Rhodopseudomonas palustris: one gene and its partner. The protein of the gene in region 1 interacts with the protein of each later gene in a pairwise test. Links are inferred from orthologs where the notes say so. Each region holds a gene or a part of one and is shown on either strand. Other genes may lie near its edges.

Evidence for each region.
Region 2: the proteins of badI (region 1) and rfaD interact in binary tests that used the Escherichia coli proteins (3 or more experiments, as listed by UniProt). The link is inferred for Rhodopseudomonas palustris from one-to-one orthologs.

The regions. Positions count from the first base shown.
Region 1 is NZ_CP058907.1:705,392-712,079, forward strand. What follows is about bases 3,480-6,414. They hold badI (2-ketocyclohexanecarboxyl-CoA hydrolase), read right to left. Parts: upstream 5,371-6,414; coding sequence 4,588-5,370; downstream 3,480-4,587. Other genes in these bases: aliB (cyclohexanecarboxyl-CoA dehydrogenase), read right to left, coding at 3,480-4,523; badH (2-hydroxycyclohexanecarboxyl-CoA dehydrogenase), read right to left, coding at 5,400-6,167; HZF03_RS03320 (MarR family transcriptional regulator), read left to right, coding at 6,290-6,414. Also shown: HZF03_RS03290 (flagellin), read left to right, coding at 1-848; HZF03_RS03295 (enoyl-CoA hydratase-related protein), read right to left, coding at 868-1,644; aliA (cyclohexanecarboxylate-CoA ligase), read right to left, coding at 1,672-3,315; more of aliB, read right to left, coding at 3,372-3,479; more of HZF03_RS03320, read left to right, coding at 6,415-6,688. UniProt on the Escherichia coli protein: Converts o-succinylbenzoyl-CoA (OSB-CoA) to 1,4-dihydroxy-2-naphthoyl-CoA (DHNA-CoA).
Region 2 is NZ_CP058907.1:4,412,807-4,419,443, forward strand. Bases 1,510-4,393 are described here. They hold rfaD (ADP-glyceromanno-heptose 6-epimerase), read right to left. Parts: upstream 3,500-4,393; coding sequence 2,519-3,499; downstream 1,510-2,518. Other genes in these bases: rfaE1 (D-glycero-beta-D-manno-heptose-7-phosphate kinase), read right to left, coding at 1,510-2,494; waaF (lipopolysaccharide heptosyltransferase II), read left to right, coding at 3,683-4,393. In the rest of the region: HZF03_RS20120 (polysaccharide biosynthesis protein), read right to left, coding at 1-993; more of rfaE1, read right to left, coding at 1,025-1,509; more of waaF, read left to right, coding at 4,394-4,759; HZF03_RS20140 (D-sedoheptulose 7-phosphate isomerase), read left to right, coding at 4,829-5,416; HZF03_RS20145 (HAD family hydrolase), read left to right, coding at 5,413-5,955; waaC (lipopolysaccharide heptosyltransferase I), read right to left, coding at 5,952-6,637. UniProt on the Escherichia coli protein: Catalyzes the interconversion between ADP-D-glycero-beta-D-manno-heptose and ADP-L-glycero-beta-D-manno-heptose via an epimerization at carbon 6 of the heptose.

The DNA of each region.
Region 1 (6,688 bases):
TGCAGTCGCGGATGGCGGAGCTGCAGATCCAGGAAGCCTCGGGCGTGAAGTCCGAGAGCTTCGCCGGCTACGGCGCCGACGCCCAGCACGTCGTCAATCTGCAGGTCGGGGTCACCCGCGCGCAGTCTTACATCGATGCGGCGACGCTGGCCGGCGGCAAAGTCCAGGTGATGTATTCGGCGGCCGGCTCGATCGCCGACATCGTAACGCAGCTCCGCTCGCAGCTCAGTGCGGCGTCGACTGGAAGCACCACCGAAGCGACCTCGGCGATCAGCTCGGCGCAGCAGATGCTGCAGCAGGTGGGGTCGCTGCTGAATACGCAATACGACGGCCAATACGTATTTGCCGGCAGTAAGACATCGACGCCGCCGGTCGATCTCAGCAGCTTTGCCTCGAGCGCCGGCAGCACCACTACCGCCGACACCAGCTATTACGTCGGCGACGATGCGACCACGTCCGTCCGCGTCAGCGCCGACCAGTCGGTGGCCTACGGCGTCAATGCCGACAACTCCGCGTTCGAGCAGGTGATGCGCGTGCTGCGCTATGTGGCCAACAGTTCGTCGCTGTCCTCTGGCCAGATCGCGACGGCGCTCGATCTGGCGAGTTCCGCGCTTGATGCGACTGCCTCGGTGCAGGAAAGACTCGGAAACGCGGCGTCCGCGATCGAGAACGCCAGTGCGCGGCAGAGCGACTACAAGAGCTTCGCCTCGACGCTGGCGAGTGACCTGACCAGCGTTGACGTCGCTGCGGTCACCGCCGAACTGTCGACCTACCAGTCGCAATTGACCGCGTCGTATTCGGCGATCGGCAAGATCTTCAGTCTCAATCTTGCCAGCTATCTGAAATGACGAGGCGGCGCCGCACCGCCTAGCGGTGGGTGAACTGCGGTGCGCGTTTTTCGAGGAAGGCTTGAATGCCCTCGCGGGCGTCGGCGCTGGCGAAGCGGGCATGCAACTCGCGGCGTTCGAACAGGATGCCTTCGGCGAGCGTGCTTTCGAATGCGCGGTTGAGGCTTTCCTTCAGCGCCATCAGGGCGGGGGCGGAGAACGCCGCGATCGTGGTGGCCAGCGCCACGGTCTCGTCGCGCAGTCTGTCGTCATCGACCACGCGCGACACCAGGCCGTAGCGATCGGCCTCTTCGGCGTTGAGCGGCCGCGCCGACAGGCACATGTCCATCGCCTTCGCCTTGCCGATCGCGCGCGGCAAGCGTTGCGTGCCGCCGGCGCCGGGCAACAGGCCGAGCTTGATTTCCGGCAGCGCGAATTTGGCACTGCGGCCGGCGATCACGATGTCGCAGGCGAGCGCCAATTCGCAGCCGCCGCCATAAGCGAGGCCGCCCACCGCGGCCAGCACCGGCTTTCGCACCTGACGGATCGTCTCCCAATTGCGGGTGATGAAGTTCGAGCCGTAGACGTCACTATAGCTCCACGCCGCCATCGAGGCGATGTCGGCGCCTGCCGCGAACGCGCGGGCATTGCCGGCGATCACGATCGCGCCGATGCCGTCGTCGGCATCGAACGCCAGCAGCGCGGCGCCGAGCGCATCCATCAGCGCATCGTTCAGGGCGTTGAGGACTTCAGGGCGGTTCAGCGTGATGATGCCGACCCGGCCCTGGGTTTCGGTGATAATGGGATTGGACGACAAGGTCGTGCTCCGTGATCGGTGTGCACTTTACAGATCGTTGTGCTGCAGCATCTCGCGCAGCCGGAATTTCTGGATCTTGCCGGACGGCGTCGCCGGCATCGCATCGCGGACGACTAGCCGCTCGGGGATGTATTGCAGCGCCAGCTTCTGCGCCTTCAGGAACTCGACCATTGCGGCGAAGTCGATGCTTGCGCCGGTCTTCGGCACCACCACGGCGCAGGCGCGCTCGCCAAGCCGTTCGTCCGGATAGGCGACGATCGCGACCTGGGCGACGGCGGGGTGCTTGTAGAGCAGCGCCTCGACCTCGACGACCGGGATGTTTTCGCCGCCGCGGATGATCACGTCCTTGCTGCGGCCGCTGATCCGGATGTAGCCATCGGCCGTCATGTAGGCGAGGTCGCCGGTGTCGAACCAGCCGTCGGCGTCGGTGCCGTTCCAATGCGGCCGCTTCAGATAGCCACCGAAGTTCGAACACGACCGTACCACCAGCCGGCCGATCTGGTTCGGCGGCAGCGCTTTGCCGTCGCCATCGATTACTTTCACCTCGACGCCGGGCAGCGGGCAGCCGTCGGTGGTCGAGGCGAGCTTGTCGTCGTCGTCGAGCTTGATCAGCGTCACCGCGCCGTTCTCGGTCATGCCCCAGGCCGACACGATCTTGGCGCCGAGACCGGCCTGAGCCTGTTCGACCAGCGGCCCGGGAATCGGCGCGCCGGCGCACAGGAAGGTCTTCAGGCTGGGTACCGGCTCGTCGCTCTCCTTCACCACGCGGGTCAGGTCGGTGAGGAACGGCGTCGACGCCATGGTGAAGGTGACGCGCTCGGTGCGAATCAGTTCGGCCGCTTTCGTCGGCTCCCAGATGTCCTGCAGCACCGCGCTGGCGCGCAGCATGATCGGCATCATCAGCCCGTACATGAAGCCGGTCTGATGTGCCATCGGCGACGCCATCAGGATCACGTCGGACTCGCGAAGCGCGAGCCGCTGCGCGTAGGGCACGATATTGGCCATCAGCGTGTTGGCGCTGTGCATCACGCCTTTCGGCTCGCCGGTGGTGCCGGAGGTGTAGATCAGTTGTGTGATGTCGTCAGGAGAAGGACGGCTGCCTTGAAGGATCGTCGCGGCGTCCGGCTGCTTTTCCCATTCGGGCGTTGTCAGCAGCGTGTCGAAATCGTCTGCACCGCCGCCATCGACCACGACGATCGTACGCAGAGCCGGCAGATCGGGCTGCAGGCTACGCGCCATCGCTTCATGGTCGAAGCCGCGGAAGCTCTTCGGCACCACCAGTACCTTGGCGTCGCCGTGCTTCAGCATGAACGACAGCTCGCGCTCACGGAAGATCGGCATTAGCGGGTTGAGCACCGCGCCGATCCGCGAGCAGGCGAGATACAGCACGGTGAACTGCCACCAGTTCGGCAGCTGCATCGCGACGACATCGCCGTGGCCGACGCCGAGCCGGCTGAGGCCAACCGCGACGCGATCGGCCAGCGTCGGGAGCTCGCGGTAGCTGAAGCGGCGCACCGCGCCGCCGTCGAGCCGAACCGCGGTCAGTGCGACTTTGTCGGGGCAATACGCCGCGCAGGCATCGAGATCGTCGTTGATGGTTCGGTCGTGCCACAGGCCGGCGGCGATGCTCGCGGCGCGGCGTGGCGGCAGCAGAACGGCGTCGAACTCCATGTTTCCCCCGGAATAGTTGTTCGTTATGGACGCGAAATGTCGGGCGGCGCCTCCGTTCAGGCCGGCACTGCGGCGCGGCCGGCCCGGTGGCGCGCGATGATCGTCTTCATGATCTGCGCGGTGCCGTCGCCGATCTGGAAGCCGAGCACGTCGCGCAGCCGCTGCTCCATCGGGCCGCGGTCGTAGCCACCGTGGCCGTGCATCAGCAGGCATTGATGGATCACGTCGTAAGCGAGCTTCGGCGCCCACCATTTGCACATCGCGGCCTCGGCGCTGTGCGGGGCGCCGTGGTCCTTTAGCCAAAGCGCCTGCAGGCACAACAGACGCGCGGCCTCGACCTGGGTGTCGAGGTCAGCGAGCGGATGCGACACGCCCTGAAACGCCGACAGCGGTTTGCCGAACGCCTGCCGCTCCGCGACATGCGCCCAGGTCTCCTCGAGTGCGACGCGCGCGACGGCGAGCACTTGCAGGCCGATCAGCGCGCGGGAGAAGTCAAAGCCCTGCATCACCTGGACGAAGCCCTTGTTCTCGTCGCCGAGCCGATGCGCGGTCGGGACGCGAACGTTCTCGAAAAACAGCGAGCCGCGGCCGATCGCACGCTGGCCGTGGCAGTCGAACCTGTTGCGGGTGATGCCGGGCAGGTCCATCGGAATCAGCAGCGCGGTGACGCCATGTGCGCCGGCGTCGATCGAGCCGGTGCGGCCGAACACTACCGCCGCATCCGCCTGATCGGCTGCGGAGATCGAAGTCTTCTCGCCATTGACGATGTAGTCGTCGCCGTCGCGCTCGATCCGCAGCCGCAGGTTCGCCGCATCCGAGCCGCCGCGCGGTTCGGTCAGCGCGATCGCGAACAGCGCGTCGCCGGCGATCAGCTTCGTCAGCCACGGCTGCACGATCTCGCGCTGGCCGTGCTGCGACAGGATCTGACCGTTCAGCGAGGCCAGCAGATTGACGTAGGACATGCTGAGGTCGGCGCGCGCGATCTCCTCGTGGATCACGCCGGCCGCGAGGCTGCCCATGCCGAGCCCGCCGCAGGCTTCCGGCAGTTCGGGCGCGATGAAGCCCATCTCGCCCATCGCCTTCATCAAGCCGCGGTCGAGCACCCGCGTCCGGTCGCGTTCCTGAAATCCCGGCGCGATCCGGTCGGCGGCGAACCGCCGGGCCTGCGTGGCCAGCGCCACGAGGTCTTCATTCAAATATGGATTCATGCCTCGCCCTCCTTGAGAATTCGAGCGCCGGCGTTGCCGGCGCCGTTCGTCGGCGGGAGAGCGGTTATTTGATGTACTTGCGGAATTCGGGCTTACGTTTCTCCTGCAGCGCCTTGACGCCTTCGCGCGATTCCTCTGTGTCGTAATAGAGTTTCAGCGCGTACATCCCCATGCCGGCGATGCCGGCTTGATGCGCTGTGTCCATGTTGAAGCTGCGCTTGGCGATCGCGAGCGCGGTCGGTGACCGTTCGCACAGCTCTTCGCCCCACTTCTGCACTTCGGCATCGAGCTCCTCGTGCGGCACGCAGAGATTGGCGAGGCCCATCGCCTCGGCTTCCTTGCCCGAGTAACGCCGGCACATGTACCAGATCTCGCGGGCCTTCTTTTCTCCGACGACGCGGGCCAGGAACGCGGTGCCGTAGCCGGGATCGACCGAGCCCATCTTCGGGCCGACCTGGCCGAAGATCGCCTTCTCCGAGCAGATCGTCAGGTCGCAGATCGTCGCCAGCACATTGCCGCCGCCGATCGCATAGCCCTGGACGCGGGCGATCACCGGCTTGGGCACGTCGCGGATCGCAGTGTGCAGTTCCTCCATCGGCAGCCCGACGGTGCCGCGACCGTCGTAATTGCCGTCGTGGGTGGACTGATCGCCGCCGGTGCAGAAGGCGCGGTCGCCGGCGCCGGCCAGTACGATCGCCCCGACGTCCTTGTCGTAGCCCGCCTTGTACAGGGCCTTGATCAACTCGTCGCAGGTGGTGCCGCGGAACGCATTCATCTTGTCCGGACGGTTGATGATGATCCACGCCACGCCGTTGCGGATTTCATAGATCAGGTCTTCGAACTGCATCGGAATCCTCCCGTTATTGTTGATTGGGCTCAGCCGTTCATCGTCAGGCCGCCGGAGACGCTCAGCACCTGGCCGGTGATGAAGCCGGCGTCGTCGCTGCCGAAGAACGCGATCGCGCCGGCGAGATCGTCCGGCTTGCCGAGCCGGCCGATCGGAATCGCCTTGGTGAAGGCTTCGATCAGTTTTTCCGGATTGGCGGCGCCGGAGGTCACGCCGGCGAGCAGCGCGGTGTCGGTCGGCCCCGGGCAGACGACGTTGACGGTGATGCCGTGGCGGGCGTGTTCGCGTGCCAGGGTCTTGGAGAATGCGACGAGGCCGCCTTTGCAGGCGGCGTACACCGCTTCGCCCGACGAGCCGACGCGCGCTGCGTCAGAGGCGATGTTGACGATGCGGCCGTAGCGCCGCTCGACCATGCCGGGCAGCACCGCGTGATGCATGTGCAGCGCGCCGGTGAGGTTGATGGCGATCAGTCGCTCCCATTCGCCCGGCTCGCTCTTGGTGAACGGCTTGAAGATGTCCCAGCCGGCGTTGTTGACCAGAATGTCCACCGGCCCGAGTTTGTCCGTCGTCGTCGCGATCGCGGCGTCGACGCTTTTGCGGTCGGCGATGTCGCAGCGGATCGCTTCGGCCGCGCCACCCGCGGCGCGGATCTCGCCGGCGATCTTCTCGGCGGCGTCGAGATTGAGGTCGAGCACTGCGACCTTGGCCCCGTCCTGCGCAAACCGGCGACACGTCGCCCCGCCGATGCCGCCGCCACCACCCGTGATCACCGCCGTTTTGTTCTGCAGCCGCGCCATCCTCGCTCGCTCCTCTTTGATTCTGATCTGTTTTTCCCCAGGAAGCCCGCGGTCGAAGCTGGCAACTAGGACAATATATTGCTATATTTAGTCAGCGTTGCGAAGATGCGTCAAGATGGTCAATGATGGCAAATAAGCGCACGAGTGCCGATAATGTTGCAGATGCGAAGATGGAATTGGCCAACCGGCTGTTCTTTCGTCTCTATCAATGCGCCAATATGTTGCATAAAACCGGCACGCGGGCGGTCGAAGCCGAGGGGCTGACGACGCAGCAATGGGCGGTGCTCGGAGCGCTGTCGCGACCCGCTGTGGCGAACGGCATGAGCATCGGCGATCTGGCGCGCTATCTGATGGTGAGCCGGCAGAACCTCACTGGTCTGATCGGTCGGATGGAGCGCGACGGTCATGTCGCGGTCGTTCCGGATGAGCGCGATCGCCGCTCACGGCTGGTGACGATGACCAAGTCCGGGCGTCACGTCTGGGAGGTGCTCGCGCAGCCGAAGATCCGGGCGTATTACGGC
Region 2 (6,637 bases), 3.7 Mb from region 1 along the record:
CGCGGGTTCCGAATGCTCGATTACCAGCAACCGGGCGGCACCAAAAGTGGCGACTCGGTCGCACATTTCGTGCCCTATCGACCCCCCGCCACCCGTAACCGCGATCGCTTTTCCGCGAAGCAATTCCTCCAGTCTGGAGTAGTCGATATTAACACTGGGCCTCAGCAAAAGATCCTCGACAGCAACCGGTGCCAAGCGCGGTGCGTCGCGGCTTTCTTCGAGCGAAGGCAACCGACTGACTGTGAGTCCCAGCTTGCGAGCCTTCATCAAAATCGCCTCGGGCTCAGCGTCTTTCTCAAACGCTGACGGCGTCATCACCACATGGCGGATCGGCCTATTCCGACCAGCAAAATCCTGCACGACATCCGCCAAATCGTCGAGCCCACCAAGCACGGGAATGCTGCGGATTGACTGCCCCCGATCAGATGACGCGGGGGACAAAATGCCGACCGCCCAAAGTCTGTTGACCGCTCCACTTTCAATACCTCGCAGAAACACCTCTGCATCAGCAGCCCGGCCAACCAATAGCGTCGGCGCTGCATCCGTCCGGCGAGCCTTGTTTCGCGTGCGGGTGTAGCGGAAGTAGCGATAAGCGAGGCGGGAACCTGCGAGGAAGAACACCTCGAGAAACCAATACAAAACGATCGTGGTTTTCCCGAGGAAGAACGCACCGTAGATATTCGGCGCAAGAAAAATGTAGTCAAGCACCAGAAGTGCAACTGTCAAAGTGGTCGCTGCTCTCAAAATGTTGAGCAGGTCAGGAATCGAGATGAAACGCCACTTGGTCGTGGTTAGCTGAAAAACATAGCAAACAAAGAAACTGAAGAAGACGAAGTAGGGCAGAACGTTCAGCAACAGCGGCAGACGATCGACCAGATTCTCGCCATCGAACCGAAGATAAAAACTGAGAAGGACTGCCGCTGCGGTAGCCAAGGCATCGTGGGCAGCGATCAGCCAATTCCGATACGAAAACGAAGAAATAGGTGCCAACATCGCCCGCCCTGCAATCAGATAGTGTGAATAGTTATTGCCCCTCGCGCGCCCGCGCCACCAGTGAGGTGGTACTGAAACCCGGCAGCACGTCGACCAGCAGCACGTCGCCCCCCTTGGCCGCAACGATCTCGTGGCCGACCACCTGCTCGCGGGTGTAGTCGCCGCCTTTGACCAGGACGCTCGGCTCGATCCGCGTGATCAGCCGGAGCGGGGTATCTTCTTCAAAGATCGCCACCAGGTCGACCGCTTCGAGCGCGGCCAGGACCTCGGCGCGGGCGCGTTCGTGCTGCACCGGCCGGCTTTCGCCCTTCAGCCGGCGCACCGAGGCGTCGCTGTTCAGCCCGACGATCAGCCGATCACAAGCACCGCGCGCTGCGGTCAACACCTTGACGTGGCCCGGGTGCAGAATGTCGAAGCAGCCATTGGTGAAGCCGACCCGAAGACCTTCGCGGCGCCACTGCTTCAGCCGCTCGTCGAGCTCGGCATCGCTGCCGATGATCTTCTCTTCCGCCGCCAGCGAGGCATGCGGCAGGATTCGCCGGCGTAGTTCGGCCGGCGTCACCACCGCGGTGCCGTTCTTGCTCACCGCGACCGCCGCTGCCGCACTCGCCGCGCGCATCGCGGTGGCCCAGTTCGCCCCGGAAGCCAACACCACGGCCAGCACAGCCGCCACCGTATCGCCGGCTCCGGAGACGTCCCGCACCTTTACCGGCAGCGCCGGCACATGGATCGGTTCGCCCCCGCGCGGCACCAGCGTCATGCCGTGCTCGCTCTTGGTCACCAGCATCGCCTCGCATTCGGCGAGCGCCATCGCATCCTGAGCCGCCGTGGCAATCTCGTCATCGGTTGCTGCTGCGCTTCGCGTCGCCGCGGTGAATTCCTTGCGGTTCGGCGTCAGCAGCGTGGCACCGCGATAGATCGCGAAGTTGGCGCTTTTCGGATCGACGATCACGCGCTTGCCGAGTTTTTTGGCGGCATCGATCGTGTCGCGAATAACCCGCGCCGTCAGCACGCCTTTGGCATAGTCGGACAGCAGCACGATGTCGGCACGGGCAAGCTGCGGCAGGATCGCATCGAGCAGGCGTTGCTCGACGTCCGTAGCGGCCGGCGCCGCCGTCTCCCAATCGGCCCGCAGCATGTGGGTCGAAAAGTGCTCGGAGACGAACCGCACCTTGCGGGTGGTCGGCCGCGACGCATCGCGCACCAACACCGGCTCGATCCGTGGCTCGCTGCCGAGTTCGGTTTCCAAAAGACGCCCGGTAGCGTCATCGCCGATCAGGCCGACGAAGATGCAGCGCGCACCAATCGCCGCGATATTGCGGGCGACGTTACCGGCGCCGCCGATATTGGTTTCGCTGCGTTGAACCGCGATCACCGGAGCCGGAGCTTCCGGAGAAATCCGCGACACCTCGCCATAGACGAACTCGTCGAGCATCAGGTCGCCGACGCACAGGACGGTCTGACGAGCGATCGCTTGCAGCAGGGCGTCGAAGCTGAACATCCGAATCCAAACGGTTGCGTGCGATCAGCGGAAACGATCGCTGCGGTCGAGGTAACCAGTGACGTAAGACGTGACCGCCTCTTCGAGCGGGGTGAATCCGCCATTGTAGCCAGCGGCACGCAGCCGGTCGCCCTCGCTCTGGGTGAAGTATTGATAGCTGCCGCGAATCTGTTCCGGCATGTCGATGTACTCCATCTGCGGCGGCGTGCCGAGCGCCGCATAGGCGGCCAGGATCAGGTCGCGGAAGCTCCGGGCATGGCTGGTGCCGACGTTGAAGATGCCGCTGACGCTAGGCGAAGCGAACAGCCACATCATCACCCGCACTACGTCGTCGACATAGATGAAGTCGCGGCGCTGGTCGCCGTCGGCAATACCGTCGCGGTGCGACTTGAACAGCTGGACCACCCGGCCGGACTTGATGTCGTCGAACCGCCGCGCCAGCACGCTGGCCATGGTGTCCTTGTGGTATTCGTTCGGGCCGAACACATTGAAGAACTTCAGGCCGGCCCATTGCGGCGGCAGCTTGTGGCCCTTGGCGGCGCGCTCGGCGACCACCAGGTCGAACAGATGCTTGCTCCAGCCATATAGGTTCATCGGCCGCAGCTGTTTCAGCGCGGCCAGCGAGAAATCATCGTCGAACCCGTGTTCGCCGTCGCCATAGGTCGCCGCCGACGAGGCGTAGATCAGCGGCGTGCCGGTCTCGGTACACCAGTCCAGCAGCCGCAGCGACAGCCGGAAATTGTTCTCCATCACCATGTCGCCATCGGTGGCGGTGGTCGCGGAGATCGCCCCCATGTGAAAGACCGCATCGAGCTTGCGGCCTTTCAGCCAGTCGGCGAGTTCCGCCGGCGGCACGAAATCGGCCAGCTGCCGCTTGGCGAGGTTCTTCCACTTGCCGTCGTGGCCGAGAAAGTCGGACACAGCGACGTCGGCCCGACCGGCGTCGTTCAGCGCCGCGACCAGATTCGATCCGATGAACCCGGCGCCCCCGGTGACCAGCAGCATGACTTCTCCGCCTCGATTTGCGCGGCCACCTTTGCCCCACTCCGCCCGGGCAGGCAACTTCAACTCTGAATTGCTGTGAATGCGGAATGGGCTCGGCGCGAAATGCCGGCTGGACGCGGGCCGCCGCAGGCGCTAACCGGCTGGGCCGATCAGCCCCTGCTAGGCAGGGCAACAGAACAAGCGATGAATTACGAATCACTCAAAGCCAGCCTGGCGACCGCGCCGGACCGCAACGAGACCAGCCCGGTGCTGCTGGTCCCGTATATGTGGATCGGCGATTTCGTGCGCTGCCACACCGTGGTGCGGGTCCTGAAGGACCGTTGGCCGAACCGGCCGGTCGACGTTCTCACCACCACGCTGTGCGCGCCGCTGGTCGACTACATGCCCGGCGTCCGCCAGGGCATCGTCTGGGACCTGCCGCGCAGCAAGATCTCGCTGTCTGAAGAGCGGGCGCTGGCGGCGAAGCTGCGGCAGCAGGGCTACGGCGCCTCGGTGGTGATGCCGCGCACCTTCAAATCCACCATCGCCCCTTGGCTTGCCGGTATCCCGAAACGCACCGGCTTCATCGGCGAGGTCCGGTTCGGCCTGCTCAATGACTGGCGGCGCGGCGAGAAGGCGCTGCCGCGGATGATCGACCGCTGCGCCGCGCTGGCGCTGCCGCCCCTGCCCGAACTGCCGCTGGATTGGCCCGAACCGCAGCTTCAGGTGCCGGAAGCCGAAATCGCGGCCTGGCGGCAGGCGAACGGCCTGTACGGTCGGACCGTGGTGGCGCTCGCGCCCGGCGCCGTCGGGCCGGCGAAGCGCTGGAGCTATTACGTCGAGGCGGGCAAGGCGCTGGCCGAGCGCGGTTTTGAGGTCTGGGTGGTCGGCGGCCCGGGCGAAACCGTCAAGGCGCAGGAAATCGTCGCGGCCGGTGGCCCGAATGTCCGCGACCTCACCGGCACCAACCTGCGCAACGGCATCCTGGCGCTGGCGGCGGCGGACCTGGTGATCTCCAATGATTCCGGGCTGCTCCACGTCTCCGCGGCGATCGGCAGCCGGACCATCGGCATTTTCGGCCCGACCAGCCCCTGGCATTACGCTCCGCTCAACCCGATCGAGACGGTGATCCAGGCGCCCGGGGATATCCCGTGCCGGCCCTGCCACAAGCCGATCTGCCGAATGGAGCACCACCGCTGCATGCGCGACATCGCGGTCGAGGACGTGACCACCGCGGCGCTGCAAGCGCTGCAGGCCGCCGGCATCGCACCGGCGGTCTGAGCCCTTGGGTTGCGCCGGCCTCCGCCCTGCGCTTTACCAGGGCCTTGAGCTTCAGCCTTCAGGTGTGACGTGAGCCAGGACAAGATCGCCGCCCATTTCCAGCTCTCGCTTGCCGCCATGACTGCGGCCGCCGGCGATGCGGCTCTGCTGGCGGCGTCGCGGGCGATCGCGGCGGCATCGATCAAGGCGCTGAAGCAGGGCCGCAAGATCCTGCTCGCCGGCAATGGCGGCAGCGCTGCCGACGCCCAGCACATCGCCGCCGAGATCATCGGCCGCTACAAGCGCGAGCGCGCTGCCTGGCCGGCGGTGGCGCTGACCACCGACACTTCGGCGCTCACCGCGATCGCCAATGACTACGGCTTCGAGCGCGTGTTCGCCCGGCAAGTCGAAGGTCTTGGCCAGCCCGGCGACGTCTTCATCGGCATCACCACCTCCGGGCGCTCGCCCAACATCCTCGCGGCGCTCGAGGTGGCGCGTCAACGCGGCCTCGTCACCGTCGGAATGACTGGCCCGAGCGGCGGATCGATGGGCGCGCGGTGCGATCATCTCCTGGTCGCGCCTGGACCCGAAACCGCATTGGTTCAGCAGATCCATCTGATGGCCGCGCATGCGATCTGCGACGAGATCGAGGTCGCGCTCGGAACGCCAGCGCCATGACTGCGTCCGCGCCGTGCCGTCCCGCCGCCTTTCTCGATCGCGACGGCGTCATCAACTACAACGATCATTATGTCGGCACGCGCGAACGCGTGCGATGGATGCCGGGCATCGCCGCGGCGATCCGGCAACTCAACACGGCCGGCTACTACGTCTTCATCATCACCAACCAATCCGGCGTCGCGCGCGGCATGTTCAGCGAGGACGACGTCCGAGCCTTGCATCGCTGGATGCTGGATGAGTTGAATACCCAAGGCGCGCGGATCGACGATGTGCGGTTCTGCCCGCATCATGTCGAAGGAACGCTCGACGCCTATCGGGTGGCCTGCGAGCATCGTAAACCGGGCCCGGGCATGATCCTCGATCTGGCCAAGACTTGGCCGGTGGACATGACGCGCAGCTTCGTGATCGGCGACAGCGCAAGCGACGTTGAAGCCGCGAAGGCTGCCGGCATTCCCGGTTTTCGCTTCGAAGGCGAAGACATCGACGTCTTCGTCAAACAGGTTCTGATCGAGATGCAGCGCGCCGCTGCATCCAACTAACCGAGTAGCTGCTCCGCCGCCTCGATCGCCTGCCGCGCCGAGGGGCCACCGCTCTTGCCGCCGAGCACCCGCAGCGGGCCGCTGCCGACCGGGCCTGTCAGTCCTGGATCGGTCGCCACATAGATACCGACCAGCGGCACCCGATACGCGGCGGCCAAATGCAGCAGGCCAGTATCAACCCCGATCACCACCATGGCGCCGGCGATCACGCCCGCGGTAAGATCGAGCGACTGACGCGGCAACACGCGACTTCCGGGAATCGCGCTCGACAGCCGTTCGGCGGTCTGCCGCTCGGTCTCGGTGCCCCACGGCAGCACCGGCTGCAGCCCGCGGCCCTGCAGCCAGCGGCCGGTTTCGATCCAATCCTCGGCGCGCCACTCTTTCGACACCCGCGAGGTGCCGTGCAGCAGCAACGCGTAAGGCGTATCGCCGCTCCGGGCCGGCTTGATCAGCCCGTAGTCGATCTCGTCCACCGGCTGATAGCCGAGCGACAGCCCGGTGAGGGTGCGATTGCGTGTGACCGCGTGCAGCGATCGGCTAACGCCGTGACGAACGGTGTAAAATCGCGACGCCAGCGGCTCACGGATGCTCTGCGCGTCGTAGCCATGGCGCTCGCCTTGCGCGAGCCGGGCGATGATCGCCGAGCGGATCAAGCCCTGGGTGTCGATCACCTTGTCGAATT